DNA from 2 places in the Shimwellia blattae DSM 4481 genome. Region 2 is predicted to be linked to the other one. Evidence: riboswitches for the same ligand, from Rfam matches in the RefSeq annotation. Region 2 holds a riboswitch; the other holds the start of a gene.

Region 1 (15,538 bases), 1.7 Mb from region 2:
CCAAAGCGGTTAATACCGCGTTTATCGCCCAGCGCTTTTTTCAGCGCCTCGCCCAGGGCCAGGCCGGTATCTTCCACCGTGTGGTGGTCGTCAATATAAAGGTCGCCTTTGACCTTCACCGCCATCTGAAACCCGCCGTGGGTGGCTATCTGATCCAGCATATGGTCAAAGAAGCCCACCCCGGTTTTAATTGTGCTCGGGCCTTCCCGATCCAGCCATACCTGGACATCAATCTGGGTCTCCCGGGTGTTACGCTCCACATGAGCATAGCGATCCCGGCGGGTGAGCTGCTCGCTGATGGCTTTCCAGCCCAGGGTGTCACGCTGGTAGCGCAGCCCCTGGATGCCCATATTCTCCGCCAGTTGCAGATCCGTCTCCCGGTCGCCAATCACATAGCTGCGGGCGCGGTCCATCACCCCCTCGGCCAGATACCCGGTCACCAGCCGGGTTTTCGGCTTCCGGCAGTCGCAGTTATCCGCCGGAAAGTGCGGGCAGATCAGCACATCGTCAAACACCACCCCCTGGGAGGTGAAAATCTGCATCATCAGATTATGGGGGCCGTTAAAGTCCTCCTGGGGAAAACTGTTGGTGCCCAGGCCATCCTGGTTGGTTATCATCACCAGCCGGTATCCGGATTGCTGCAGCTTCAGCAGGGCCGGGATCACCTCCGGCTCAAAGGCCAGCTTGGCCATGCTGTCCACCTGGAAATCTTCCGGTGGCTCTGCAATCAGGGTGCCGTCGCGATCAATAAAGAGGTACTTCTGGCTCATGGGTTCTCCGCCGTTGTCAGTGAAGGTTGTTTGCTGAGGGCATCCAGCACCCGCTGGCATTCTTCCCGGGTGCCCACGGTGATGCGCAGGCAACCGCGCAGGCCCGGCTGTTTATTCTGATCACGTAAGATAATGCCCTGATCCCACAAGGATTTAAAGGCCGGATCCGAGTCCGCCAGCCGCACCAGCACATAGTTGGTTTGTGAGTCGTACACCTGCGCAATGCAGGCCGTCTGGCGCAGCTGCTCAGTCAGTAACTGGCGGTTGCGTAACACAGTGGCGACCTGTTCACGCATGGCGGCGATCCCCCGGGGGGTGAGTGCCTGGGCGGCAATGTCCGCCACCGGGGTAGAGAGCGGATACGGGGCAATCACTTTGAGCAGCAGGTTGATCACCGTTTCACTGGCGAGGGTAAAGCCGCAGCGCAGGCCCGCCAGGGCGAAGGCCTTCGACAGGGTGCGCAGAATAACCAGGTGCGGATACTCCGCCAGCCAGCCGGCGAGGCTTGCCTGGGGGCAGAACTCAATATAGGCCTCATCCGCCACAACCAGCGCTTTCCCGCGGGTCATCTCCAGCAGGGTGCGCATGTCGTCCGGGTTGATAAGCTGCCCGGTGGGGTTATTCGGGCTGCAGACAAAAACCACCTTTGCGCCGTCAAGCTGAGCCTGGATCCCGGCTAAATCCAGCTGCCAGTTTTCATCCGTGGGCACAGTGCGGCACGCCACGCCAATGGTTTGCGCGCTCACGCTGTACATCCCGTAAGTGGGCGGGCAGTAGATGATGGCGTCCTCACCGGGCTCGCAAAAGGCGCGGATAATCAGCTCAATACCTTCATCTGCGCCGCGGCTGACCAGCACCTGCTCCGGCGCGACCCCGGCATAAGCGGCATAGCGCTCGATAACCGCTCCGGGCTGGCACTCCGGGTAGCGGTTAAGGGTCTGCTGAGTAAGCTGAAACTCAACCGCTTGCGGGTATTCGTTCGCGTTCAGCCAGACATCACCCTTACCGCCCAGGCGGCGGGCAGACTGGTAAGGCGTGAGCGCGCGGACATTGGCGCGGGCCAGTTGTTCAGTATTCATGGCATCTCCTTCAGGGCGGCAACGCGCAGAGTCACGGCATTTTTGTGGGCAGTCAGCTGTTCAGCGGCGGCCAGAATCTCAATGGTGGAGGCCAGGGCGCTGAACCCCCGGGCAGACAGCTCCTGAACGGTCATCCGTTTCTGGAAGTCCGCCAGCCCGAGGCTGGAACAGGTGGCGGTGTAGCCATAGGTGGGCAGCACATGGTTAGTGCCGGAGGCATAATCCCCGGCAGACTCCGGGGACCAGTCGCCCAGGAATACGGATCCGGCGCTGGTTATCTGGTCAACCAGCTCCCGGGCGTTACGGGTCTGAATAATCAGGTGCTCCGGGCCATACTGGTTGGAGATAGCCACACACTGGGCCAGATCCCGGGCCACAATCAGGCGGCTGGCAGAAAGCGCCTGGCGGGCGGTCTCTGCACGGGAAAGGCAGGCCAGCTGCTGCTCAACCTCTGCGGCTACCCGGCGGGCCATGTCGGCATCCGGGGTCAGTAAAATCACCTGGGAGTCCGGGCCGTGCTCCGCCTGGGAGAGCAGATCAGAGGCCACAAACGCCGGGTTAGCGCCGCTGTCGGCGATCACCAGCACCTCGGAAGGGCCCGCGGGCATATCAATGGCCGCCCCGTCCAGCCGCTGGCTCACCTGGCGCTTCGCTTCGGTCACAAAGGCATTACCCGGGCCGAAGATTTTGTCCACTTTCGGGATGGAGCCAGTACCAAAGGCGAGGGCGGCAATCGCCTGGGCCCCGCCGACCTGGAACACCTGCTGCACGCCGCACAGCCGGGCCGCATAAAGAATCTCATCCGCCACCGGGGGTGGGGTACACAGCACCACTTTACGACACCCGGCAATCTCCGCCGGGGTAGCTAACATTAATACCGTTGAAAACAGCGGTGCCGAGCCGCCGGGAATATACAGCCCCACGGAATCCACCGGGCGGGTGACCTGCTGGCAGCGTACCCCCGGCATGGTTTCAATATCGACTTCCGGCAGGCGCTGGGCAAGGTGAAACTTGCGGATATTCGCCACAGCACAGGCCATGGCGGTTTTGATTTCATCGTCCAGACGGTCGCAGGCGGCGCTGATGGCCGCGTCAGACACCGCCAGGGCATCAAGCTGGGTGTTATCAAAGCGGGCGCTGTATTCGCGCAGGGCCTCATCACCGCGGGCTTTAACATTTTCCAGAATATCGCGCACGGTGCGGGTAATGCTGTCCGAGGCGGAGATAGCCGGGCGCATCAGGAGCGCGCGCTGGCGGGCTGCATCACAGTCGTTCCAGTTGATGATTGTGTTGAAGGTCGACATCGCTATCACTCCATCATTTTTTCAATAGGCAGCACCAGAATGGAGCTGGCGCCCAGCGCTTTCAGTTTTTCCATGGTTTCCCAGAACAGGGTTTCGCTGCTGACCATGTGCATGGCTACGCGTTGCTTATCACCGGCCAGCGGCAGAATGGTCGGGCGCTCAGCACCCGGCAGCAGGGCGATCACTTCGTCCAGGCGCTCGCTGGGAGCGTGCAGCATAATGTATTTAGACTCGCGGGCCTGAATCACCCCCTGGATACGGGTCAGCAGTTTGTCGATAAGCTGCTGTTTGGCGGCGGTGATTTCGCCATCGCGCTGGATAAGGCAGGCTTTAGAGCGGTAAATCACTTCGGTTTCCCGCAGGCCGTTAGCCTCCAGGGTGGCGCCGGTGGACACCAGATCGCAAATCGCATCCGCCAGCCCGGCCCGGGGGGCCACTTCGACAGAGCCATTAAGCAGGCAGGATTTAAACGGAATGCCTTTCTGATCGAGATAACGCTTTAACAGGTGTGGGTAGGAGGTGGCGATACGTTTATTGCGCAGACATTCCGGGCCGTCCCAGGCTTCATCGACCGGGGCCGCCAGCGACAGGCGGCAGCCGCCGAAATCCAGGCGCCTCAGGGTGTAATAGCGCGGGTCTTCCCCCTGGGCCCGGCGGCTGAGCAGCTCTTCTTCCAGCACGTTCTCACCGATGATGCCTAAATCAACCACGCCATCCATCACCAGGCCCGGGATATCATCATCGCGCACCCGCAGGATATCGATAGGCATATTTTCGGCCAGCGCAATCAGGCGCTGGGTGTGCAGGTTAATTTTGATCCCGCAGCGGGCCAGCAGCTCCCGCGAATCATCGCTCAGGCGCCCGGATTTCTGCATAGCTATGCGTAAGCGTGAATTATCTGACATGGTCTCTATCCTTAAATTTGCTAACGGTCTGCGTTAAAACGGTAATAAAAAAGCCCCCGGAAGGTTGACCTTCCGGGGGCTCATTAACAGCTGGTTCGCGCCACTGGAAGATCTGTATGTCTTCCAGCACCAATCGCCTGAAAGACTAGTCAGGATGATGGTGGTGATGGTGATGGCGAGTAACCGGGAAGCTGTTCATTAAATTCTCTTTGTGAATGTCTATTCAACGTGTGCATTTAACCTAAACCAGAACCGCTGAATAAGGCAAGTGCTTTTTTTACACAATCAGATAATCTCATCCGGGTGGATGAATTGTCAGTTCCCGGATGCTGGCGTAGCCTTATCACGGTAAGCAAAATGCGCAGGAGAAAGTCATGAAGAAGGTCGCTATTGTCGGGCTGGGATGGTTAGGGATGCCGCTGGCGCTCTCACTGATGGGGCGGGGCTGGGAAGTGACCGGCAGTAAAACCACCCCTGACGGGGTCGAGGCCGCCAGGATGTGCGGGGTGGATAGCTGCCTGCTGAATCTGCAGCCGCAGCTTGAGTGCGACAGCGACGATCTGGAAACGCTGCTGGCCGGTGCCGATGCGCTGGTTATCACACTTCCCGCCCGCCGCAGTGGCGAGGGGGATGACTTCTACTGCCAGGCTGTGCAGGAGATAGTCGACAGCGCGCTGGTTCACCATATTCCGCGCATTATTTTTACCAGCTCCAGCGCCGTATACGGGGACGCGGAAGGGGTCGTCACAGAGCGTTCGCCGCTGACGCCGCGCACCGCCAGCGGCCAGGTGCTGTGTGAATTAGAACACTGGCTGCACGATCTGCCGGGCACCTCGGTAGATATTCTGCGCCTTGCGGGGCTGGTGGGGCCGGGGCGACACCCGGGGCGCTTTTTTGCCGGTAAATACGCAGCGAATGGTAATCACGGCGTGAATCTGGTGCACCTGGATGATGTGGTCGCGGCAATCACGCTGCTGCTGCAAACCCCCCGTGGGGGGCACCTGTATAATTTATGCGCCCCAGGGCACCCGGCCCGTGAGGCATTTTATCCTTATATGGCCCGGGATCTGGGGCTGGCCCCGCCCACATTCAGCCATGCACCGGCCCATACCACGGGTAAGCGGGTTGATGGCGATCGCATTTGCCGCGAGCTGGGGTTTCAGTACCAGCACCCGGATCCGATGACAATGCCAGTGCGTTAATTTCCTGTCATAAAACATCAGTAATTATAAAGAGAATTTGATAACCGCTATGGATACCGGCAAAAGCAGGAATGCCGGTCCGCGCTGACAGGGGTAAAAACCGACCGGATTTTACGCCAGAATGGGGGAAAACCCCGGTAAAAATACCGGATTGTGATTATTTTTTATCATTTAAAATCAACTAATTATGTTGCTATAACCCGGGGATATAAAAGAAATCCCCCCCACTGCACGTAAAGTCTTGTCTTTGTGGCCAGAAATGGGGCAAAATACGCGCCCGGTAAAATGGAATATGGCCGACGTTTAAACGCGTCGGTTATTTTTTTACCGGTGCATTACCCAAACTAATCAAATCAAAGAGGCCGGGCTCAGTACCGGATAGATATTTACTTTTAGAAATCGACAGCAGTGTCGCCGAGGAAACATGTAAAGATGGTGCAATTATTTGCTTTTGCGTCAGGTTCCTTCACTGGGGGAAATGTAAATGTCGCTTAACGTAAACGGTCAGCCAACTTCTCGCGTGGAATTACGTAAAACTCTTACGCTGATTCCGGTTGTAATGATGGGTCTTGCCTATATGCAGCCGATGACGCTGTTCGATACATTTGGCATTGTATCCGGGCTCACAGGTGGGCACGTTGCAACTGCCTATGCCTTCGCGCTTGTCGCTATCCTGTTTACCGCACTGAGTTACGGTAAGCTGGTGCGTCGCTTCCCGTCTGCGGGTTCAGCATATACTTATGCGCAAAAATCCATTCACCCGACTGTCGGTTTTATGGTGGGCTGGTCCTCCCTGCTTGATTATCTGTTTATGCCGATGATCAACATTCTGCTGGCCAAAATCTATTTTGAAGCGCTGGTGCCTTCCGTTCCGTCATGGATTTTCGTGGTGGCGCTGGTGGGCTTTATGACGGTGTCTAACCTGCGCAGCATCAAGACCGTGGCAAACTTCAACACGGTTATCGTTGTGCTGCAGATGGCTATCGTGGCAGTGATTGTCGGTCTTATCGTCTGGGGTCTGACCCACGGCGAAGGCACCGGCACCCTGGTGAGCGCGAAACCGTTCTGGAGTGAAGATGCCCACGTAGTGCCGATGATTACCGGTGCGACTATCCTGTGCTTCTCGTTCCTTGGTTTTGACGGTATCAGCTCCCTGTCTGAAGAAACCAAAGACGCAGAGCGCGTGATCCCGCGGGCAATCTTCCTGACGGCGTTAATTGGCGGGTTGGTCTTTATTGCGGCCTCTTATTTCCTGCAGCTGTACTTCCCGGATATCTCGCGCTTTAAAGATCCGGATGCCTCTCAGCCGGAAATTATGCTCTACGTTGCCGGTAAAGCCTTCCAGTTCGGGGTGCTGATTTTCTCCAGCATTACGGTTCTGGCCTCAGGTATGGCGGCACACGCCGGGGTTTCCCGCCTGATGTATGTGATGGGCCGCGATGGCGTCTTCCCGACCCGTTTCTTCGGTTATATCCATCCGAAGTGGCGTACTCCGGCATGGAACGTGCTGCTGGTTGGCGCGATTGCTCTGCTGGCGATTAACTTTGATCTGGTTACCGCAACCGCACTGATTAACTTCGGCGCGCTGGTGGCGTTCACCTTCGTGAACCTGTCTGTGATTTCACAGTTCTGGATCCGCGAAAAACGCAACAAAACCATCAAAGATCACATCCAGTACCTGGTGCTGCCCCTGTGTGGTGCCATGACGGTGGGTGCCCTGTGGATCAACCTGGAAGAAAGCTCCATGATCCTGGGCCTGATCTGGGGTGCGGTGGGGATCATCTACCTGGCGTGCGTGACCAAAAGTTTCCGCAACCCGGTTCCTCAGTACGAAGATGTGGCCTAAGCGCCACGGATAAGAACGTTACATGGAAATGGCACCCGGATGGGTGCCATTTTTTTTGCGCTTACCCCACCAGCTGCTGCACATACTGATACAGCGCCTTTAACAGGGCGATTTTCTCCCCGTCGCCTTCGTACTGGGTGTAGAGCATCTCCAGCTCGCGGGCGTATGCCTCCAGCGCCCCGGGGCTGAAGACCTCCCGGCGGTGCTCCAGCCAGCGCTGCTGCTCGGCCTCGCTGAGGGTGCCGGGAAAGTTACGCGCCCGGTAGTTAAACAGCAGTTTTTCAATCCGCTTATCGGCAAAGGTGATATCCAGAGCGGGCAGGTTCTGCGGCTCAGTCTCAAGGATAATCTTCATGGCGGTTTTGTCCGCATCGCCGAAAAAGCCGTTATACAGCTGGCTGTCCACATTATCCGGCACCGCAAAGGGCTCTGCCCGGGCATAAAGGGCGACGATTTTTTCTCGCAGCTGAGGATTCGCGCGCAGCAGGGCCAGGTTATCCATGCAGTGCTGGCGGTCTATTCCCAGCCGCTGGGCATCCTGGGGGCGCAGGGCGTTATCTTTTGCCAGCACCGGGCACTTATTCAGGTGCACCAGTTTCACCGGAACGGGCAGGGCATCCCCCAGCTCGCTTTTTGGGGTGTAGAGGCGCTCGCGCAGCGCGTCTGCATCCAGATCAAACAGCGGGGAGATATCCGCCGCCAGATCCACCACAATCACCGCGTTGCGGTTATCCGGGTGCCAGGCCAGGGGGGCAATCAGGCTGGTGTTACCGCGCCAGGCACCGAACATTCCGGAAACATGAACCAGGGGCTGCATCTGCACAATGTCGATAAGCGTGGCCAGCTTCTGCTTACCCCGGTAGTTCAGCAGGTAGTCAAACAGGCGTGGCTGGCTGGCTTTGATTTTGCGGGCCATGGCAATTGTGGCGTAGACATCCGCCATCGCGTCGTGGGCGTTGGCGTGTTCAATACCGTTGGCGGCAGTCAGGTGCTCCAGGCGGAAGCTGGGCAGCCCGTCGTCATTTTCCGGCCAGTTGATCCCCTCCGGGCGCAGTGCGTAACAGGCGCGCATCACATCCAGCAGATCCCAGCGCGAATTGCCGTTTTGCCAGCTCCAGGCGTAGGGATCGTAAAAATTCCGGTAAAAGATATTGCGGGTCACTTCGTCATCAAAACGGACATTGTTGTAGCCCACCACGCAGGTGCCGGGCACGGTAAAAATATCGTGAATGCGACGGGCAAAATGCGCTTCATTTTCCCCCTGCGCCAGCGCCTGCTGCGGGGTAATGCCGGTCACCATTACCGCGCCGGGCTGGGGCAGGTAATCGTCGGCCGGGCGGCAGAAAAAGACCTCCGGCTCGCCGATAATATTGAAATCCATATCAGTACGCAGTGCGCCGAACTGGGCGGGCCGGTCCAGAGAGGGGCTGGTGCCGAAGGTCTCGTAATCATGGAAGAGGAAAGTGGGCGGGTTGTCCTGATGCTTCACGGTCTGTTTCCTGGCTGGCGAAATAAACCCTAAGTATCTCCGGTTTGCCCGGCACATACCAGTATTGCGCCCGGGGGCCGGGCGGTTTTTCGGGATTTATCCGGAAAGCGAGCCATCGGGTAGCAGAAAACGACGAATGTCACATTTTTTTGCAATTTCTCAGTGAAACTATATAAAAACTCCCGTACAACATGCGGCAGATATCGGCCCGCTGTGAGGATAATTCGTTGAAGTTTCGTGCTCTTTTGACTGTTTCACTATTTGTAACTCTGATTCATAACGCGGCGGCAGATGTCGCCCTCGACCACGCTCCCCAGCCGCCGGATATTCAGGCCGCCTCCTGGGTGTTAATGGATTACACCACAGGCCAGGTGCTCACGGCCCATAACGAACATGAAAAACGCAACCCCGCCAGCCTGACCAAGCTGATGACCGGCTATGTGGTTGATCGCGCCATCGACAGTAAAAAGATCTCACCGGACGATATTGTCACCGTCGGGCCGGATGCATGGGCAAAAGGCAACCCGGTATTTGACGGCTCCTCGCTGATGTTTCTTAAAGCCGGGGATAAGGTCTCGGTCCATGATCTGAGCCGCGGGCTGATTGTGGACTCAGGAAACGATGCCTGTGTCGCCCTGGCGGACTATGTGGCCGGGGGCCAGCGCGAGTTTGTCGGGATGATGAACCACTATGTGAATAAGCTCGGCATGCGTGATACCCACTTCGAAACGGTACACGGCCTGGATGCGCCCGGGCAGCACAGTACCGCATGGGATCTGGCGCTGCTGAGCCGGGCGATTATTCACGGTGAGCCGGATTTCTACCATATGTACAGTGAAAAAAGCCTCACCTGGAACGGGATCACCCAGCAAAACCGCAACGGCCTGCTGTGGGATGACACCCTCAATGTCGACGGCCTGAAGACCGGCCACACGGCCAGCGCCGGGTTTAATATTATCGCCTCCGGCGTGTATGGTAACCGCCGCCTGATTGTGGTGGTGATGGGCGGCGAAAGCCCCAAAGGCCGCGAAGAGCAGGCCCGCAAGCTGCTGAACTGGGGGCGTCAGAACTTTGACACGGTCCAGATCCTGACAAAAGGCCAGCGCTTCGGAACAGAAAAAGTCTGGTACGGGGATAACGAAACCGTGGATGTGGGCGCCGATCAGGATTTCTGGATGGTACTGCCCAAAAGCGAACTGGCCCGGGTTAAGGCCCGTTATATCCTTGATAAGCCCGATCTGGAAGCGCCGATGGCTCTCCACCAGCGTATTGGCGAGATTGAACTGCACGACCGGGACAAGGTTATCGCCCGCTGGCCGCTGGTTACCCTCGGCAAAGTGGAGCAGGGGGGCATGTTCTCCCGCCTGAGCGACTTCCTGCATAAGACACTGTAACAGCCGCTGTAACGCACCGGGGGAGCTATGCTCCCTCTTTCTTTTTTATGGCGTCCTGCGCCCCATCCTTCATACTTAATGACAGGCCAGTGGAGTGGCCGGTACAGCCTGAATGCGTAACGCGTGGAGGTGACAGGATGAAATATCAGATTGAGCATTATCCCGGCAGTAGCGTGGTCGGGTTTCACAAAGTGGGCCCCTGGGAGCTCACGGTCCAGGAGGGGTTTGAGCAACTGGCGGCCTGGGTGAAACGCCAGGATATTCACAGCGGTCAGTGGATGGCTATCTACTATGATGATCCGCAAGTGATCCCGCCAGAGAAACTGCGTTGTGACACGGTCATTACGGTGGCGCGCAGTTTTCAGCTGCCGGAGCCGGACAGCGGCGTGATAAAAACAACCGTTGCCGCCGGGGAGTATGCGGTGGCCCGGGCCCGGGTAGACGACGAAAATTTCGCGAAACCCTGGATGCAGTTTTTTGCCAGCCTGCAGGATGAGCAGACCTGGCAGCCCACAGGAAAACCCTGTTTTGAGCACTACCTGAATGAGGGCTCAGAATGCGGTGTCTGGGAGTTCGATATGTACGTGCCCGTTGAGCGTCAGTAATCATGCGCCAGTGCGCCTTGCCGGATAAGCCGGGCGCACGAAGGAGAAATTTTTCCCTTCCGGGGCTGCCTCCCGGGTCCGAAAACTCATACAATACCCCCTTTTTAAGGGAGAGCCGTAGTGCGCCCCGACAAACCATTAACCCCCTTTGAACTCCGGGTTTACGGCCATTACAAAGTTGTCCACGGCTGCCGGATTGCGCTGGCCTTCGTGCTGACATTTTTACTGGTCCGGCTGCTGGATGTGCCGGAAGGCACCTGGCCGCTGATCACCCTGGTGGTGGTGATGGGGCCCATCTCATTCTGGGGAAACGTGGTCCCCCGCGCCTTACAGCGGATCGGCGGGACTATCACCGGGGCGGCCATCGGCCTGGTGGCCCTGAAGCTGGAGCTCTGGTCACTGCCGCTGATGCTGCTCTGGTGTGCGCTGGGAATATTTCTGTGTGGCTACCTGGCACAGGGGAAACGCCCCTACCAGGCACTGCTGATAGGCATTACCTTGTCGGTGGTGGTGGGGGCCCCCCCGGGGGATATGGAAACGGCCCTGTGGCGCAGTGGCGATGTGATTTTTGGCTCGCTGCTGGCAATGCTGTTTACCAGTATCTGGCCCCAGCGGGCGTTTATTCTCTGGCGCATTAAAATGGCGGCGTTTATCAGTGATTTTGATCGCCTGCACCATGCGGGGTTCTCGCCGAATCTGCTGGAGCGCCCGCACCTTGAAACGCCCCTGCGTACCATGCTGGGAAATATGGAGAAGCTGCGCACGCTGGTGGTGCCAGCCAGTAAAGAGACCCGGATCCCGAAAAGTATTCTCGACGGTATCCAGACGGTGGCCCGCAATATGGTCTGCACTCTGGAGCTGCAAATTAATGCCTGGTGGGCCTCCCGGGAGAGCCATTTTCTGATGATCAATGCGGTCACGCTGCGTGAAACCCAGCGCATGACCCACCGGATGCTGGCGGCCATTGAACTGGCGCTGCATGACGGTAACCTGAACGCGATACAGCACGCCAGCGTGCGCCAGGCCGAAATTGTTGATGAGCTGCGGCGCCTGATGAAGGAAACCAGTGCCGGTAAAATGCATGAAGCGCCGGTATATGGCTACGTGTGGCTGAGCCTGGAGCTGGCGCAACAGCTGGAGCTGTTATCCCAGCTGGTCAGCCGCGCATTGCGCAAATAATCTGCGCCTGTCACAGTAAAAACGCGAGGTTGTTTCGATTCAGCAGCGTTTAAGGTTATGATGGGGTCAGTGAAACGATTGTCACCAGCCACCGCGACCGGTGCGCTTTTGCCCTATAGTTACTGGTCAGACTGTGGTTGTCTTAACGAATCCGAGTATCACATAGCAGGGGTGTAAAAATGGAAAATACTAAGCCTTCTTTTCAGGATGTTCTGGAGTTTGTCCGTTTGTTCCGTCGCAAGAACAAACTGCAGCGTGAAATCCAGGACGTAGAGAAAAAGATCCGTGACAACCAGAAACGTGTACTGCTGCTGGATAACCTCAGTGACTACATCAAGCCTGGTATGACTGTTGAAGCTATTCAGGGCATCATCGCCAGCATGAAGAGCGACTATGAAGATCGCGTTGATGATTACATCATCAAAAATGCTGAGCTGTCGAAAGAGCGTCGCGATATCTCTAAAAAACTGAAAGTGATGGGCGAGATGAAAAATCAGGATCCGGAAGCCAAAGCCTGATAGCCCGCCACTGATTCTCCCGGCCGCATCCTGGTATGCGGCTTTTTTGTGCCTGCGCCTCAGCCAGGCCGGAGATAATGCGGGGTACTTGCATATTCTCTACCTACCTACTCACATCTGTATATTTTCTGTGTGTTTCGTTTATTGCGATTTTCGTTTATTTCGACTAGCCTGTGTGATAAAGCCTCTTGGGGCTGAAAGCTGAAACTACACCTTAAACCTGGATACTAAAATGACAAACTCAATTCTTGATAGCCTGAGCCTTCCGGCTCAAGAGGAGATTGAGGCCGCTGTACGTGGGCAAAGGGAGCTTGCTGCTTATCTCTCCACTAAAACGGAAACACAAAAAATTTCGATTCAGGATGCAGACAACAACACTCACCAGATTGAGCTCCCAACATCTTCATTGACTTTGCTTATGTCTATTCTCGGAGAGTTGGCCGCTGGAAATGCGGTTCAGGTTGTTCCTGTGCATGCTGAATTAACAACCCAGGAAGCTGCCAATATTCTGAATGTTTCTCGCCCTCACATGGTGAAACTTCTGGAGGACGGAAAGCTGCCTTTTCACAAAACAGGTCGCCATCGCCGCGTACTTTTCGCCGATTTGATGAAATATAAAGATCAGCGGGATAATGAAAGTAGCAGAGCCATGCAGGAGTTAGCAGACCATAGCCAGGAACCTGGATTTTACTAATGACTCATTCACCTTATCCCGTAGTCTTAGATGCCTGCGTTCTCTATCCATCCCCTGTCAGCCCCACAGCCATACCCCTCAGCCCACGCCGCCGGAAATCATCCGCAGTAAATGCTGGCGCGGATAATACCGCCCTGCCTCCCGGGTGCGCAGGGTGGCGATAATCTTCTCCACATCGTGCCGGTGGCGATCGAGCAGTAACCCCACCACGCTACCGCTGTGGGCCACCGCTAAACCGTACATATCAAATTCCTCAACCAGCGCCCGTAACTGATTAAACCCCGGCTTGGGTAAAAGGGCCTGGCTTGCGATGGCGCTGCACATGGCCGCTTCACCGGCCAGCCGGGGATCGTTATGCAGGCAGGCGCGATACAGCAACTGCCAGGCCCGCTCCAGCTGGGGGGCACCGTCCAGCAATAGGGCACGGCGATCCCGCCGGTGGTAATCCGCCGTGGTCAGTTGCTGGTCGCTTTCCAGCACCAGAACATCCAGCACCGGGGTCCCGGGGCAGGGAATCCGCTGCTGGCCCTGCAAATGGTCAAACAGGGTCAGCGAGCGGAACAGGGTACTGTCTGTGGGCTCCAGGGCCACGCACCAGCGGGCAATTTGCTGCTCGCAGGCGGGGTAGTCCAGTAGCCGGGCAGTGGCCAGGGCCGTGGCGGCCAGATCCGCCGTCGAGCTTGCCATACCGCGCGCCACAGGGAGCGTAGAGTGCCAGCGGATAGACAACTCGCTGGCGTAACTGGCCGGGTAGCCCAGCCACTGCACCACCTGGCTGACCATGGCGCGCATCAGCGGGCGTTCAGCCGCGTGGGGCGCCCCCCGGCATACGGTCACCTCGCTGAACCAGTCCACCGGGCAGGAGACCAGTTTTTCAGATCCCAGAATCCACCCCTGGATTAACTCCCCACAGGAGCCGGGGCAGCGGGCTTGCGCGCTTTGCATGGGTATTCCTCAGATATTCAGTCGCCCGCATTTTTACCGGCAAAGAATGACGGGTAACTTGTTATAGCTCAACAAATCTTTACACAAGGTTTATAAACTAGGGGCCGGAAAATAATATATGACCGGATACCGGGAAAGGGGTGTGACTCCCCTGCAGCCCCCGCTGCTGTAATGCTGACGAGTCCGCATAGCCACTGATGATAACATCGGGAAGGGCGGATAAGAACGACGCAGAGCCAGAAGACCGATCCGTTCATACCCGATCAACACCTTCGGTGGGGAGGTTGTGGACAGCGCAAAACGCAGCCGTGAGGCTGGGGTTTCGCACATGCCCGCATTGCCATGCCCCCCGCAACACAGGAACGGCAATGGCCTCAACCCACAAGCACGCATTCGTCCTCGCCGGCACCAGCAGCGGGTGTGGTAAAACCACCCTGACACTGGGCCTGTTATGCGCCCTTGCCGGGCGGGGGCTTAAGGTCCAGCCGTGCAAAGTGGGGCCGGACTACCTCGATACCGGCTGGCACCAGGCCGTCAGCGGGGTCAGCTCCTGCAATCTGGACAGCTTCATGCTGCCGGAGCCCGCCCTTAACGGGCTGTTCAGCCACCACCTGCGCCAGGCGGATATCTCCGTTATCGAAGGCGTCATGGGCCTGTATGACGGCTACGGTAGCGACCCTCACTACTGCAGCAGCGCGGCCCTTGCCAGGCAGCTTGGTTGCCCGGTAATCCTGGTGGTGGATGGCAAAGCGGTGTCCACCTCCATTGCCGCCACGGTACTGGGATTTCAGCAGTTCGATCCGGCGCTGAATATTGCCGGGGTTATCGTCAACCGGGTAAACAGCGACGGTCACTACCAGCTACTGAAGCACGCCATTGAACATTACTGCCGGGTGCCGGTGTTGGGTCGGGTGCCGGTAATGGACGATGTGGCGCTGCCTTCCCGCCACCTCGGGCTGGTGGGGGCCGGTGAGCAGACCATCTGCCTGGAGACCTGGCGCAAATTTGGCCAGCTGCTGACGCAAACTCTCGATATTGATCGCCTGCTGGCGCTCAGCACCCTTGATCAGCTCCCCCCGGGGGCGTTGCCCGCTTTCCCGCACCCGCAACTGGCCGAAGGGCTGACCCTCGCTCTGGCCCGGGACGAGGCCTTCAGTTTTTACTACCCGGACTGCCTCGATTTACTGGCCCGGGCCGGGGTCCGGCTGGTGCCGTTCAGCCCGCTGCATGATAACCAGCTCCCGGCCTGCGATATGGTGTGGTTTGGCGGCGGTTACCCGGAGCTGCATGCCCGGGCACTGAGTGCCAACCAGCGCATGCGCCAGTCTGTGCAGGCGGCCCACCAGCGGCGCATCCCCATATACGGCGAGTGCGGCGGGCTGATGTACCTCGGCCAGCAACTGATCACCAGCGAAGGGGAGCCCTTTGCCATGGCCGGTGTGCTGGAAGGCGTAAGCCAGATGGGGGCGCGCCTTACCCGGTTCGGCTATTGCGAGGCCACCGCCCGCCACGACACGCTGCTGGCGAAAGCCGGTGAGAGCCTGCGCGGCCATGAATTCCACTATTCCGATTTTACTACCCCGTTATCCCCGCAGTTTGACTGCCTGA
Region 2 (15,538 bases):
AGAGCGAGTAGAATGCGCTGTCGACCGTCAGTGGCGTTGTCAGCCACGCGCCGGTGTTATAGACCACCAGGCCAAAGCGGGTGCCGGGCATGCGCTCTGTCAATGACATTATCTTATTCTGCATACGCTGATGGCGGCTGGGGGCCAGATCGCCCGCCAGCATGGCCGTGTCTTGCTGCAAAATGACCATCACATTGCTCTGCGGTGTCAGGGCGGCGGGCAACTGACGTTGCCAGCTTGGCCCGGCCAGTGCCACGGCGCCCAGAATAAAGATCCACGGTAGTACGCGGGTGATTTTGCGCTGGCGTCCGACAATCAGTGCTTTTGCCAGCGGTTTATCCATAATGCGTGACCAGGCACTGCCGCCAGCGGAGGGCAGCCACCACAGCGCCACACACGGGATAAGCCATAGCAAACGCCAGGGATATAAAAAATGGAAATCGCTCATGCGGTTTTCTCCCTGAACAGACGGGCCAGCGTAAAGGCCAGCAGCAGGAGCAACGCGGCGGCCAGCGGCCAGGCGAATAGCGGAACGCGCCACGACCAGCCGATGCTTTTCACCTGAACCGGGGTGATGGCGTCAATCTCCTGCCACACGGCATCCAGTGAGGCGCCGCTGTTTTCGGCAGTCCATGACCGCCCGCCAGTCGTGCGGGCTATTTCCTGCAGCAGCGGCAGATCCACTTTATCGTCGCCACTGCTTTTCGTATCGCCAAAAGCAATGGTGTGAACCTGCACATGGTGGCTGGCCGCCAGTTGTGCGGCCAGGCGTGGGGGAAGCTGCGAGGCAGTGTCGTTACCATCGGTCAGTAAAATCGCCAGACGGCTGGCTTCGTTGTCGCCTGCCTGGTCAAAGAGTTTGACCGTGACCCCCAGCGCGTCGCCTATCGCTGTCTGCTGGCCTGCCATTCCGGGAGACAGCTGGTCGATACGTGTCTGCAACGCCTGCTTATCTTCACTGACCGGCGCGAACGGCCAGGCGCTGTTGGCGAAAATCACCAGACCGATGCGGTCAGACTTGCGGGCCGCAACGAACTTTTTCACTGATGCCTGCACCGCCTGTAACCGGCTGATACCGCCCGCAACGTCGTTCTTCTCCATCGAACCGGAAACGTCGAGAATCAGCATAATGTTGCGCATTGGCTTTTCGATATGCTGCGGCGTAGTGAGAAACTCCGGACGGGCGAGGGCACAAACCAGCAGCGCCCAGATAACCCAGAATGCGCCTGTCGCCATTTTCCCGCTGCGTGCGGGCTGGTTGTCGGGCTGCAGCGATTCGATAAGCGCGGGCAGAAAGGGGACCCGCACGAACTCTTTCAGCGACCGCTCTTTGGCCATAAAAAAGCGGCCAGCCAGTGGCAATAAAAGCAGTAGCCAGGCCCAGGGCCAGGCGAAAGCCACGCGGGCGAGAGCGTCAGACATGGGGCAACTCCTCGATCCAGCTGCGCAGCTGCATGCGCAGCCGTGCGGTGTCTGTGTCGTTCAGCAGATTGTCTGCCTGGCAGTAGCGACGGCTGAGCGCATGGCGCAGCGCGTCGTCAAGGGGGACTCCCTGCAGCCAGTCATCCGGATTGAGCGCGGCGCTAATCTGCTCGCGGGGATGGTGCACCAGCAACACGCGCTTGATCAGCAGTAGCCAGTCGTCGGCCGTCTGCGGCCTGGTGAGGGCGTGCAGAGCCTGCCGTCGCCACAGATTTCGCCGCCATCTGGCGACGCGGATAAGCAGGAAAATCAGCAGTACAAGTAGCAGCGCGCTACCCAGAATCAGCCATCCCGGTGGCAGTGGCAGCCAGGAGGGCGCTTCGGGGAGCACGGGCTCAGCCAGGTTGGGTACCGTAAATCCTTTCTCCAGCATCTACACCCCTTGTTGCAATTGTCTGAGCAGATCCCCGCCGACGACGATCTGATTCACCTGTACGCCGAGGCGGGTAAGGCGCGACGCCTGGGCCGCCAGACGCGCCGTTACGCTCTGCTTAACGCCGTTCTGTAGCGAGGGGGAGAGGGAGAAGGTGGTCTCCTGCCCTGCGTAGCGGGCGGCGAGCCGCCCGTGAGAGGGCAGGCGTAAGTGCAGATCGTCAAGTGTTACGAAGGCGCTCACTTCGCCGCGACGGCGCAGCGCCGCCAGCAGGGCGTCGCATTCGTTATCCAGATCGTGAAAATCGCTGATCAATGCCACCCAGCAGCCAGCCGGAACCAGCGGCAGGCTGTGGCGCAGAATTGCCGCCAGTGACAGGGCGCCGGGCTTTTCATGGGGATAATCGTCCGCTACACGGTGGTTGTAGCGCACCAGATCGTCGAAAAAAACGGGGAGGGTGCTGGTCGGAGAGCGGCATTTACGCAGGGCGTAATCACGGTCACCAAATACCGCGCCACCCAGGCGATCGCCGTCGTGCAGGCTGCGCCAGGCCAGCAGCCCGGCGATACTGGCCGCGGCGACTGATTTGGTCTGCCCGCAGGTGGAAAAAAACATATTCAGCCGCTGGTCAACCAGCAGAAAAACCGGGCGCTCTTTTTCTTCGTTATAGAGCCGAATCCACGGTGTGCGCATCCGGGCGGTGGCCTGCCAGTCAATCAGGCGTACATCGTCGCCGGGCTGGTAGCGGCGCAGGCTGTCAAAATTCAGTCCGCGCCCTTGCTGGCGCGACACTCTCTCACCCGCGAGCGCCCCGGGTGGGATCTGCCCTGGCGGGTTGATAATCGCCCGGGCCTGTGGCGCGAGCGCCATCAGACTGTCACGGTCGATGCGAACGGCGCGGCTCATTACGCCACCACTGCGTCAAGCAACATGCGCACGGCGTCATCCGGTGTGCAATTATCGGCGCTGGCCTGGTAGCTGAGCATCAGGCGATGGCGCAGAACCGCGGGTGCGACTTTTTTGACGTCCTCTGGTAGTACCGCATCACGTCCCTCCAGCCAGGCCTGGGCGCGCCCGCAGCGCTCCAGTGCCAGCGTGCCGCGCGGGCTGATACCGAACGTAAGGTAACCGGCCAGCGTATCGCTCACCATTTGCGGATGGCGGCTCAAATCCACCAGATTCACGATGTAATTTTCGACCGTTGGTGAGACATGAATGGCGGAAATTGCCTGCCAGCAGGCGGCGATCTCCTGCTGGCTGAGCATCAGCGTTTCCGTGAACTGCGGGGTATCTGCCGCGCTCTGTGTCAGCTGCTGATACTTTTGCTGCTGCTCGGCGCGTACCAGCTGCATGACTTTCTGTTCGTTTTCTTTTGAGGGGTAGTGCACCAGCACTTTCATCAGGAAACGGTCAAGCTGCGCTTCCGGCAGTGGCCAGGTGCCCTCCTGGTCAACGGGGTTTTGGGTGGCGAGCACCATAAATAGACCGGGCAGGGGCCAGGTTTTCCCCGCGACCGTGACGTGATGCTCTTCCATCGCCTCCAGCAGTGCGGACTGCACGCGTGCCGAGGCCCGGTTGATTTCATCCGCCAGGATAATGTTGCCGAAAACCGGCCCGGGGCGGAAACGGAACTGATCCTCTTCCCGGGTGGCGTTCTGCTGGTAAATTTCGCTACCGGTAATGTCGGAGGGTAACAGGTCTGGCGTAAACTGGATCCGGCGGTATTCGCCCTCCACATGGCGCGCAAGTTCGCGCACTGCACGGGTTTTTGCGAGCCCCGGCAGGCCTTCCAGCAGCACGTGGCCGTCACAGAGCAGGGCGATAATCAGCATGCGTATCAGCTCTTCCTGCCCCAGCACCTGTTGGTTCATCCGCTGCTCAAGCTGTAATAACTTCTCCCGGTTGATCATTGACGTAGCCCTGTAAAGTCGCGTTTCAGTAATGTGGATATGCCCACCAGCATGGGTTCGGCGTAATTGAAAAAGGCTTTGATACCAGGGCAAAGATAGTTGAGCCCCTCTTCACCATCTGGTGTGCGGACGATGCGGTTTTTCGGGCACTCGCCCCAGCACAGCTTCAGGTACGGGCAGGCTTTGCAATATTTCGGCAGTGTGTCGCATTTGCCCATACCGAAGGCCTGCTGCCGCTCGGAAAAGGCCATGTGCGCCAGGCGGGTCTGTTCAATGTTACCAATCTGGTATTCCGGGTAGACGTAATGGTCACAGGAGTAGATATCGCCGTTTTTCTCGATAGCCAGCCCCTTACCGCAGAACTCCGAATGGGTGCAGATTTGCGCCGGCATTCCCATCGTCTGGGCGACGGCTGTTTCAAACAGGTTGACCTGTACGCGGCCCAGATCGTTGTTAACCCACTCTTCAAATACGGCGATCAGAAAGTTGCCCCAGTCCTGTGGGTCGACAGACCAGTCGGTGACGATGGCGTCAAGGTCGCCGGGACGGGCGCGTCGGCTGCCGGTCACGGGAATGGTCTTATCCTGCCAGAATTGTGGCGCAGTTTGTTTAAAGTCGACGGGTTCAACGCAGGGGTTGAACTGCACGTAAGTCGCACCCAGCTCGCGGGTGACGAAGCGGTACACCTCCAGCGGAAAGCGGGCGTTGGTGCGGTTGACAGTGACCAGCGCGTTAAACGGCACACCGTGACGTTGCAGGGCCTCAACGCCCGCCATCACTTTGTCAAAGGTCGGTTTCCCGCTGCGGGTGACGCGGTAGCGGTCATGTAATTCCCGTGGGCCGTCGATGGAGAGGCCCACCAGAAAATGGTGTTCTTTCAGAAATGCCGCCCATTTGTCGTTCAGTAAAACGCCATTGGTCTGGAGATCGTTTTCGATACGCTGGCCGGGCTTCTGGTACTGTTTTTGAAATTTGACAACTTTCTCGAAAAATTCGAGCCCCATCAGGGTCGGTTCGCCGCCCTGCCAGGAGAAGACCACCTGTTCGCCATCCTGGCCGTCGATATACTGGTGAATAAAATTTTCCAGTACGTCATCGCTCATCCCGGTGTGCCTGTCCTGATGCAGCAGCTCTTCTTTATGCAGATAGAAACAGTAGGAGCAATCAAGGTTACAGGTCGAGCCGGTGGGTTTCGCCATAACGTGAAAGCGGCGTTTATACTCGGGCCCTTTGCCGTCATATTTTTCGGCGGACGGTAGCGCTCTTACGGGTAATGTGGTGCTGTACTTCATCGCTGGCCCCTGAATAAAAATGGCAAACAACGCTCACTGTGACAAATGCAAAACCGGCGGGCAGGCCGCATGCAGCCTGCCCGGGAGTGCATTATTTATTGATACCAGAACCCTGCTCCAGCATCGCGGAGGCGTCGGAAATGGTAAATGACCCCGGTTTCTGACGCGGCGGGAACTCTTTAAAGGTCGCCAGCATCTGCTTCGCGTATTTCTGGGCACCGCCCATCAGGAACATGCGGTCGTAGAACCAGGACTGATAACCCAGCCCTTTATCCCCTTTCTCCAGCGGGTCGACTTCCAGGTCGAAGATCATCGGTGCGCGTAATTTCGTGAAGGGATAACGCCACAGATCGAGCCCTTCGTGCTCCTGAATCATAAAGTGCGCTTTCCAGCGGCCGTAGCGCATCGCCAGCAGGTCGCCGTCATCGCTCCAGTAGAAGAATTCGTTACGCTGGTTTTTGCCTTTACCCTGCAGGAAGTCGAGCTGGTTGTAGCCGTCCAGATGCACCTTGTAGGTCATGGCGGTGGTTTTATACCCTTTCAGCAGCTCTTGTTTGATGTTCGGGTCGCCTGCGGCCGCCACCAGGGTCGGGAACCAGTCGTAGCTGGCGAAAATGCTGTCAACGATGGTGCCCGGTTTGATATGGCCCGGCCAGCGGACCATGGCCGGAACGCGGAAGCCACCTTCCCAGCCGGTGTTCTTCTCGCCGCGGAATGGCGTTTCGCCCGCATCCGGCCAGGTTGCTGTCATCGGGCCGTTATCGGTGGTGTAGATGAGAATGGTGTTGTCTTCAATGCCGAGATCTTTAATCTTCTTCAGCACTTCACCGACGATTTTATCGTGCTCCACCATGCCGTCTGCGTAGGTGCCCAGGCCTGTCGCGCCGATGCTGGCATCTTTCAGGTGGGTTTTGTTATGCATACGGGTGGTGTTGTACCAGGTGAAGAACGGTTTCCCTGCTTTCACCTGGCGTTCCATAAAGTCGTTGTTGGCAGCAAGCGTCTCTTCGTCGACAGTGCCCATGCGCTTCACGGTCAGCGGGCCGGTGTCTTCAATCTTGCCGTCGGCGGTACTCTTAATCACGCCGCGCGGGCCGAACTCTTTACGAAACGCCGGATCTTTCGGGTAATCCGGATTCTCCGGCTCTTCCTCGGCGTTCAGGTGGTAGAGGTTGCCAAGAAACTCATCAAAACCGTGGGCCGTTGGCAGGAATTCATCGCGGTCGCCCAGATGGTTTTTACCAAACTGACCGGTCGCGTAGCCCAGCTGTTTAAGGATACTGGCAATGGTCGGGTCCTCTTTTCTCAGACCCTGCGGCGCACCCGGCATCCCAACTTTACTCATCCCGGTACGGAATGGCATCTGCCCGGTAATAAACGCTGAACGTCCGGCGGTAGAACTTTGTTCGGCATAATAGGAGGTAAACTTCGCCCCCTGGGCTGCAATACTGTCAATATTCGGTGTTTTATAACCCATTGTTCCCTGGTTGTAGGAACTAATATTCCAGTAACCGATATCATCGCCAAAAATGACGACGATATTAGGTTTTGACGCATTTTGTTTTGGCGCATTTTCCGCAGCGTTTGTCGCTGCCGGCGCCGCATAAGCAGTGGACACGGCACCAGCGGCTAGCGTCAGCATACTGGCAAGCATTGTCCTTTTAAAAGGGCTGTTCTTTCGCATTGTTGGAACTCCGTTCATCAGGAAGGCTATTTGAGTATAGAAGTGAAATCAAATTGATCAGTATTTTCCTGAGGAAAATTAAAAGGTTCAGTAAAAAATCGTATCGCTAATTATGGCGCTTTCCCGGTGATTAATAAGCGATGCTATAGATTCTCGTCAGGACGTAGGTTAGATAAAAAGCGTATTTCACGCTATGAAAATTTTATTTAAAAATAAATTTTCAAATAATAACGCCAAAAACAAATCCTGCTCTGGAAAGGGCTGATATATTATTGATAGTATTGTTCTGGACAGGCATTAAAAAATGCGATCGCGTTATTTATTTATCTGCTACTGATAAAGTAGAGCTATTTTTACTTAACTCTATGATTTTATATGTCGATATTATGATGGGGTGTAAATCATTTCAGTTTGATGAGTTGCGAAGGTGATATATGAATAACGTTTATCATTCAATATGCCGTCATATTACCGGCAGCTTTATAACGGCGGGTGAGTCGCTGGTTTTTCCGGGCGTGCTATGGACTGGGTGAAGATAGCTATCTTTGTACTGTAAAACCCACGCTTTAATGAACGGTAATCCTTTCAATAATCAAAACAATCTCGGGTGGTGAATGAAAAAATCGATATTGGTTTGTCTGGGACTCCTCTGCACACCAGCGGCGCATGCCAGCGCGCTCTATTTTTATGAAATCGGGACGGAGGATACCGCGCTCGCTGGCGCGGGCCAGGCAGCTCGCGCCCAGGATGCTTCCACCATCGTCACCAACCCGGCGGGGATGACGCGCCTGCCGGAACACATGTTCACGGGTGGGTTACAGGCAATGGATGGCGACGTCTCCTATCACCTTGATGACAGTAATGGCCGCCAGAGTCCCGGTGATATTATGCGCTTTTTCCCCAATGCCAGCGCGTTCTACAGCCAGAAGGTTAATGATGCGCTTTATGCCGGGATTGGGCTGTATGGTAACTACGGGCTGGGTATCGATTTTGGCCGCTGGGCTGGGGACCGGCTGATCAGCAAAAGCTCCATGGTCGCCATGACCCTGAGCCCTTCACTGGCCTATAAACTGAACGACAGGCTCTCGGTGGGCGGCTCCGTCAACGTCAACTACGGCTTTCTCTCCCTGACGCGTAACGTCGGAGGATATGACGAGAAAGATAAGGATCATGACTGGGCCATGAGCTATCGCCTCGGTCTGTTGATGGAACTCACCGACCAGACCCGCGCCGGTATCACCTGGACCAGCAAAACCAAATACGATTTCGATGTTGACGGCAAGGCGCGTTTCCCCAATTTGCTGAACACTGAGTATGAATTGCCCATCTCCGCACAGGTTCGCGCGCCTCAGCAGATCATGCTGAGCGTAGTGCACGACCTGAATAAGCAGTGGTCGGTAATGGGTGATCTCGGCTGGCAGGACTGGAGCCAGTTCGGTGCGCCACAAATAACCGTTGCCGGCCAGCAGGTGGATAAGCGCAGCCGCCTGAAAGACTCATGGCATACGGCGCTGGGCGTGCAGTATCGCCCGACGGAGCAGTGGCGTATAAACGCGGGGGTGGCCTTTGACAGTACGGTCTATGATACCCAGAGCGATGTGGCGTTGACGCTTCCAACCGGTGATGAATGGCGGTTCGCCGCTGGCGCGCAGTATCAGCTGACGCCGCAGAGCAATATTGGTGTGGCCGTGTCGTATCTGCATATGCAGTCGTCCCGCGTCCAGTCACCGGAACACTACAAAGGCCACTACGACGATCCGTATCTGTGGTTCGCCAGCATCAACTACAGTTATCAGTTCTGACCTGGCAGAACCGGGTACGCATCAAAAAGAAAATCCCCGTATGTGCACCATACGGGGATTTTCTGCGTGGTTTCTGGTGCTGCTTATTGATTCTTAAGGGTTAAGAGCACGCCGCATTCCATATGGTGGGTGTAGGGGAACTGGTCAAACAGCGCCAGGCGCTCAACCTTGTGGGTCTGGCTCAGGGTGGCGAGGTTTTCGCAAAGCGTCTGCGGGTTACAGGAGATATACAGAATACGCGGATACCCCTGGACCATGCTCAGCGTATCGCTGTCCAGACCACTGCGCGGCGGATCGACAAAAATCGTTTCGCACTGGTAGCTTTTCAGATCAATACCCTGCAGGCGATTAAAGGTGCGCACCCCGTTCATCGCCTGGGTGAACTCTTCGGCAGACATACGGATGATCTGCACGTTATCAATCTGGTTGGCCGCAATATTAAACTGCGCCGCCGCCACGGAAGGCTTCGCAATTTCTGTAGCCAGTACCTGGCTGAAGTTACGCGCCAGCGCCAGCGAAAAGTTGCCATTACCGCAATACAGCTCCAGCAGATCCCCGCGTGAACCCCGGGTGACATCCAGCGCCCACTCCAGCATATGGATATTTACCCGGGCGTTAGGCTGGGTGAAGCTGTTTTCCACCTGGCGATAAATCATTGGCTTGCCCGCGATCAGCAGAGTCTCATCCACGTAATCACAGTCCAGCTCAATCTTGGTTTTGGTCGCCCGGCCAATAAACTGCAGGTTAAACCCGCGTGCGCGCAGATTGTCGCGCAGCGCAAGCGCCTGGGCGCGCCACTCGTCGTCCAGCGGGCGGTGGTAAATCAGAGTGACCACTGCCTGGCCGCTGGTTGTCGTCAGGTAATCGAGCTGAAACAGCTTATGGCGTAATACCTGGCTGGCGCGGATACCGCTGAGCATTTCAGGCATCAATTGGTTAATCAGCTCACTGGCAGCCGGGAAGCGGTCTACCCGGATACGCTGTTTGGTCTGCTGATCAAACATAATGTGGTACAGGTCATCACCCTCATGCCAGATACGGAACTCAGCGCGCATCCGGTAGTGGCTGACTGGCGAGCGAAAGACCTCCGGCGCCGGGGCAGAAAAGGGGGCCATCATGGTTTGCAGGCGCTGTACCTTTTCGGCCAGTTGTGCGTCGTATTGCCCGGTAGGCAGATGTTCAGGCGTCATGCTTGGGTCCTGGGTGATGAATCAATAGCCGGGGATTGTAGGGCCTGGAATGGTGATGTCCAGCCTCCTGTGGATATGTTACCAGAAACGGAAGTCTGGACATCTATATGTGACAACCTGTAGCATCGCGTTTCCGGTCTCTTTACAAGAGCGAAAAGGGAATCCAGTGAAAATCTGGGGCTGACGCGCAGCGGTAAAGGTAGGTGGATGAACGCTATTGCAGACACTGTTTAACTGAACGGGAAGTCCTCATCCGTAATCACCCCTGAGCCCGAAGACCTGCCGGAGACACGTCGCACCTGACATAAGTATCGCGTGCTATCACTTATGTCCGCGGCATCCTTTACGTGATGCTTTGAGTTTACAATGGAAAAATTACATCTCCCGCTGATTACAGCTCTGTCTGTAACGGCATTTTCTGGCTGGGCGCAGGATACCAGCGAAAGTGATATTGTGATTACCGCCAGCCGCTTCCGCCAGCCGGTAAATACCGTACTGGCGCCGATTGATGTGGTTACCCGCGAGGAAATCGATCGCTGGCAGGCCAAATCACTGAATGACGTGATCCGCCGCTTACCCGGGGTGGATATTGCTCAGTACGGCGGAATGGGGCAGTCCTCGTCGCTGTTTATTCGTGGTACTGAAACCCGCCAGACATTAATCCTGGTCGACGGCATTCCGATGACCCGCCCGGGGATCACCAATAACCCGGACCTTAACCAGATCCCGCTGTCGCTGGTGCAGCGCGTGGAATATATCCGCGGGCCACGCTCGGCTATTTATGGCTCCGGCGCTATGGGCGGGGTTATCAATATCATCACCCACAGCGAGACGGATGAATCGAAAATTGATGCCGGAATGGGGTCCCGGGGCTATCAGCATTACGACGGCACCCTGCGCCAGCGCTTTGGCGACACGGTGGCGACGGTTGCCGGATCTTACGAAACCACGAAAGGCTTTAATGTGCAGCCCGGCTCCAGCTGGAGCCACGACCAGGACCGGGACGGCTTTCGCAACAAAACCTTCTGGGGCAATGTTGAGCACCAGTTCAGCAAGAGCCTGAGCGGGTTCTTCCGGGCGCACAGCTACAGTAATAATGTGGATTATGACCTGGGCAGCCCACCGTATTCGGCCGCCTACAGCGCCGACGAAGAGCAACTGTATCATCAGGCGTGGGACACGGGCCTGCAATACCAGTCAGGTATTTACTCAACCCAGCTGCTCGCCAGCTACCAGAAAGTGAAGGACTATAACTACAGCAGTATTTACGGGCGCTATAAAGACGGGACCACCCTCGACAATATGAGCCAGCGTAACCTGCAGTGGGGCAATAACCTGATTGTCGGCCACGGCTCGGTCAGCGCCGGGGTAGACTGGCAACAGCAGCGGCTGACCTCATCGGATACCCGCAAGTCAGACTCCTATAAACGCAACGACACCGGTTTATATCTCACCGGGCAGCAGCAGGTGGGGGATGTCACGCTGGAGGCCTCCGGCCGTGAAGATCACGACGAGCAGTTCGGCTGGCACGGAACCTGGCAGGCATCAGCAGGCTGGCAGTTTGTGGACAACTACCGGGTAACGCTCTCTTACGGCACCGGGTTCCTGGCACCGTCTCTGGGCCAGCAGTTTGGATCCAACCGCTTTAATATCGCCTCCAACCCGAACCTGAAACCGGAAGAGTCCAGGCAGTGGGAAGCAGGGCTTGAAGGCTTAACCGGCCCGCTGGACTGGCGGCTTTCTGCATACCGTTACAAGATAGATAACCTGATAACCTATTATTCCGATCCGGTGACCTATGCTGGCGCGTACGACAATATAAACTCCGCAACAATTAAAGGCGTGGAGTGGACCGGGAGCTTTGATACCGGCATATTCAGCCATCGCGTGACCTTGCAGTATATTGATCCGCGTAATGATGAGAATAATGAGGTGCTCGCCCGTCGTTCAAAACGCCAGGCAAAATACCAACTGGACTGGACCATGTTTAATGTCGATATGGACGTGGCGTGGCAATACTACGGCCGGCGTTATGACAACAACACCTCCCGGTACAATTCGCAGCAGCAGGTTCTTCCCAGCTACAGTACGGTAGACATATCGGCTTCCTATCCGCTCACCCCTCATCTGACAGTTCGTGGTAAAGTAGCCAACCTGTTCGATAAAGACTACGAGACGGTTTATGGCTACCAAACTGCAGGACGGGAATACTTCTTGTCTGGCAGCTACACATTCTGATGCACGGCCCACGGTGCTGGTTTTTGATTCCGGCGTGGGTGGGCTGTCTGTCTATGATGAAATCCGGCAGTTACTGCCGGATCTGCGTTATATCTATGCTTTTGACAATGTCGGATTCCCTTACGGGGAGAAGACAGAAGCCTTTATTGTTGAGCGGGTGGTCGAGATAGTAAATGCCGTTCAGCAGCGTTACCCCCTGGCGCTGACGGTGGTGGCCTGTAATACGGCCAGTACCGTATCTCTTCCCGCATTACGTGAGAAATTTAACTTCCCTGTGGTCGGGGTTGTTCCCGCCATTAAACCGGCTGCCCGTTTAACCGCCAATGGCATTGTCGGGCTGCTGGCTACCCGCGGTACGGTGAAGCGCCATTACACCCATGAGCTGGTGGAGCGTTTTGCGACAGAGTGCCAGATAGAGATGCTCGGCTCTGCAGAGCTGGTGGAACTTGCTGAAGCGAAGCTGCATGGCGAGCAGGTGAATCTGGAGGAGCTGCGCAAAATTTTGCGCCCGTGGCTGCGCATGCCGGAGCCGCCTGATACGGTTGTTTTGGGGTGTACCCATTTCCCGCTTTTACGTGAAGAGCTGGCGCAGGTGCTGCCTGAAGGCACCCGGCTGGTGGATTCCGGTGCGGCAATTGCGCGCCGGACAGCCTGGCTGCTGGAAAATGACGCACCGGATGTGAAATCTTGCGGGCCGAATATTGCGTTCTGTATGGATTACACAACACAGACTGCGCAATTATTGCCCGTTCTGGCGCGATATGGCTTCCCGGGGCTGGAAAAACTGCCGCTTTAATCGGCAATTGTGCAAAAAAAAGACGGTTGGTAAATTATTTTAAAAACAGGGGTTGCCAGCCGTCAGGAACTCCCTATAATGCGCTCCCACTGACACGGCACAACGGCTTCACAGCCCGCCAGTCAGGCAGAGTTGACAAGGTTTACGAGTAACGAAATGTGAAAATAAACAGTTGACTTTGAAAGAGGAAAACGTATTATACGGGACCTCGCGACAGAGCGCCAAGCGCGTCGCACTGCTCTTTAACAATTTATCAGACAATCTGTGTGGGCACTCTAAGGCACTGATATCTTAACGTCGCAAGACGAAAAATGATTATCAAGTCTCAAAGAGTGACTAAGCAGTTAATTCATTACGAATGAACAGTTTTCGATTTATCGAAAGTCAGCTTTTGAGCATCAAACTTTGAATTGAAGAGTTTGATCATGGCTCAGATTGAACGCTGGCGGCAGGCTTAACACATGCAAGTCGAACGGTAACAGAAATCAGCTTGCTGATTTGCTGACGAGTGGCGGACGGGTGAGTAATGTCTGGGAAACTGCCTGATGGAGGGGGATAACTACTGGAAACGGTAGCTAATACCGCATAATGTCGCAAGACCAAAGTGGGGGACCTTCGGGCCTCATACCATCGGATGTGCCCAGATGGGATTAGCTAGTAGGTGGGGTAACGGCTCACCTAGGCGACGATCCCTAGCTGGTCTGAGAGGATGACCAGCCACACTGGAACTGAGACACGGTCCAGACTCCTACGGGAGGCAGCAGTGGGGAATATTGCACAATGGGCGCAAGCCTGATGCAGCCATGCCGCGTGTATGAAGAAGGCCTTCGGGTTGTAAAGTACTTTCAGCGGGGAGGAAGGGATTAAGGTTAATAACCTTAGTCATTGACGTTACCCGCAGAAGAAGCACCGGCTAACTCCGTGCCAGCAGCCGCGGTAATACGGAGGGTGCAAGCGTTAATCGGAATTACTGGGCGTAAAGCGCACGCAGGCGGTTGATTAAGTCAGATGTGAAATCCCCGGGCTTAACCTGGGAACTGCATTTGAAACTGGTCAGCTTGAGTCTCGTAGAGGGGGGTAGAATTCCAGGTGTAGCGGTGAAATGCGTAGAGATCTGGAGGAATACCGGTGGCGAAGGCGGCCCCCTGGACGAAGACTGACGCTCAGGTGCGAAAGCGTGGGGAGCAAACAGGATTAGATACCCTGGTAGTCCACGCCGTAAACGATGTCAACTTGGAAGTTGTGGTCTTGAACCGTGGCTTCCGGAGCTAACGCGTTAAGTTGACCGCCTGGGGAGTACGGCCGCAAGGTTAAAACTCAAATGAATTGACGGGGGCCCGCACAAGCGGTGGAGCATGTGGTTTAATTCGATGCAACGCGAAGAACCTTACCTGGTCTTGACATCCATAGAACTTGGCAGAGATGCCTTGGTGCCTTCGGGAGCTATGAGACAGGTGCTGCATGGCTGTCGTCAGCTCGTGTTGTGAAATGTTGGGTTAAGTCCCGCAACGAGCGCAACCCCTATCCTCTGTTGCCAGCACTTCGGGTGGGAACTCAGGGGAGACTGCCAGTGATAAACTGGAGGAAGGTGGGGATGACGTCAAGTCATCATGGCCCTTACGACCAGGGCTACACACGTGCTACAATGGCGCATACAAAGAGAAGCGACCTCGCGAGAGCAAGCGGATCTCATAAAGTGCGTCGTAGTCCGGATTGGAGTCTGCAACTCGACTCCATGAAGTCGGAATCGCTAGTAATCGTGGATCAGAATGCCACGGTGAATACGTTCCCGGGCCTTGTACACACCGCCCGTCACACCATGGGAGTGGGTTGCAAAAGAAGTAGGTAGCTTAACCTTCGGGAGGGCGCTTACCACTTTGTGATTCATGACTGGGGTGAAGTCGTAACAAGGTAACCGTAGGGGAACCTGCGGTTGGATCACCTCCTTACCTTAAAGATACAACCTTTTAGTGCTCACACAGATTGTCTGATAGAAAATAACGAGCAGTAATACTCCGGCAGGCTTGTAGCTCAGGTGGTTAGAGCGCACCCCTGATAAGGGTGAGGTCGGTGGTTCGAGTCCACTCAGGCCTACCAATTCATCCTGATACTGTGTTGTGAAACAGCTCGCATACTTTAGTATGCTTCGCGGTTCCACGCCTTGTCTCAGAATGAATTAGGTTCACGGGGTTGTTGCTACGATGGGGCTATAGCTCAGCTGGGAGAGCGCCTGCTTTGCACGCAGGAGGTCTGCGGTTCGATCCCGCATAGCTCCACCATCATCTGCTCGGAAATAAAAAAACTTCAGAACATACTGAATAAGTGTGTTGCGAAGTTTTGCTCTTTAAAAATCTGGAACAAGCTGAAAATTGAAACAATAAACGCGCAAGCGTTTATGAGTCTCTCAAATTATCACACCTGAAGACATCTTCGGGTTGTGAGGTTAAGCGACTAAGCGTACACGGTGGATGCCCTGGCAGTCAGAGGCGATGAAGGACGTGCTAATCTGCGAAAAGCGCCGGCGAGGTGATATGAACCTTTGACCCGGCGATGTCCGAATGGGGAAACCCAGTGTGTTTCGACACACTATCGTTAGCTGAATACATAGGCTAACGAGGCGAACCGGGGGAACTGAAACATCTAAGTACCCCGAGGAAAAGAAATCAACCGAGATTCCCCCAGTAGCGGCGAGCGAACGGGGAGCAGCCCAGAGTCTGAATCAGCGTGTGTGTTAGTGGAAGCGTCTGGAAAGTCGCGCGATACAGGGTGAA

What was found. Region 2 has a riboswitch for cobalamin ahead of btuB (TonB-dependent vitamin B12 receptor BtuB). Riboswitches for the same ligand answer to the same signal wherever they lie in the genome.
Region 1: another riboswitch for cobalamin. It lies ahead of EBL_RS07110 (cobyrinic acid a,c-diamide synthase CobB); the one in region 2 lies ahead of btuB (TonB-dependent vitamin B12 receptor BtuB).

The regions. Positions count from the first base shown of each region.
Region 1 covers NC_017910.1:1,531,985-1,547,522, forward strand. The annotation lists gene hisB (bifunctional histidinol-phosphatase/imidazoleglycerol-phosphate dehydratase HisB) at 1-770, opposite strand, end outside; gene hisC (histidinol-phosphate transaminase) at 767-1,849, opposite strand; gene hisD (histidinol dehydrogenase) at 1,846-3,153, opposite strand; gene hisG (ATP phosphoribosyltransferase) at 3,159-4,058, opposite strand; His leader region at 4,103-4,228, opposite strand; gene EBL_RS07065 (SDR family oxidoreductase) at 4,433-5,260, shown strand; gene EBL_RS07070 (APC family permease) at 5,745-7,106, shown strand; gene sbcB (exodeoxyribonuclease I) at 7,168-8,595, opposite strand; gene dacD (serine-type D-Ala-D-Ala carboxypeptidase DacD) at 8,823-9,989, shown strand; gene sbmC (DNA gyrase inhibitor SbmC) at 10,127-10,594, shown strand; gene EBL_RS07090 (FUSC family protein) at 10,715-11,773, shown strand; gene EBL_RS07095 (DUF496 family protein) at 11,953-12,291, shown strand; gene EBL_RS07100 (helix-turn-helix domain-containing protein) at 12,524-12,985, shown strand; gene EBL_RS07105 (GHMP family kinase ATP-binding protein) at 13,064-13,930, opposite strand; cobalamin riboswitch at 14,038-14,197, shown strand; gene EBL_RS07110 (cobyrinic acid a,c-diamide synthase CobB) at 14,299-15,538, shown strand, end outside.
Region 2 covers NC_017910.1:3,957,631-3,973,168, reverse strand. The annotation lists gene EBL_RS18580 (tetratricopeptide repeat protein) at 1-448, opposite strand, end outside; gene EBL_RS18575 (VWA domain-containing protein) at 445-1,422, opposite strand; gene EBL_RS18570 (DUF4381 domain-containing protein) at 1,415-1,855, opposite strand; gene EBL_RS18565 (DUF58 domain-containing protein) at 1,856-2,761, opposite strand; gene EBL_RS18560 (AAA family ATPase) at 2,761-3,765, opposite strand; gene EBL_RS18555 (anaerobic sulfatase maturase) at 3,762-5,057, opposite strand; gene EBL_RS18550 (arylsulfatase) at 5,149-6,741, opposite strand; gene EBL_RS18545 (OmpP1/FadL family transporter) at 7,356-8,543, shown strand; gene trmA (tRNA (uridine(54)-C5)-methyltransferase TrmA) at 8,627-9,733, opposite strand; cobalamin riboswitch at 9,851-10,034, shown strand; gene btuB (TonB-dependent vitamin B12 receptor BtuB) at 10,100-11,971, shown strand; gene murI (glutamate racemase) at 11,916-12,767, shown strand; rRNA gene EBL_RS18525 (16S ribosomal RNA) at 13,175-14,716, shown strand; tRNA gene EBL_RS18520 (tRNA-Ile) at 14,788-14,864, shown strand; tRNA gene EBL_RS18515 (tRNA-Ala) at 14,971-15,046, shown strand; rRNA gene EBL_RS18510 (23S ribosomal RNA) at 15,209-15,538, shown strand, end outside.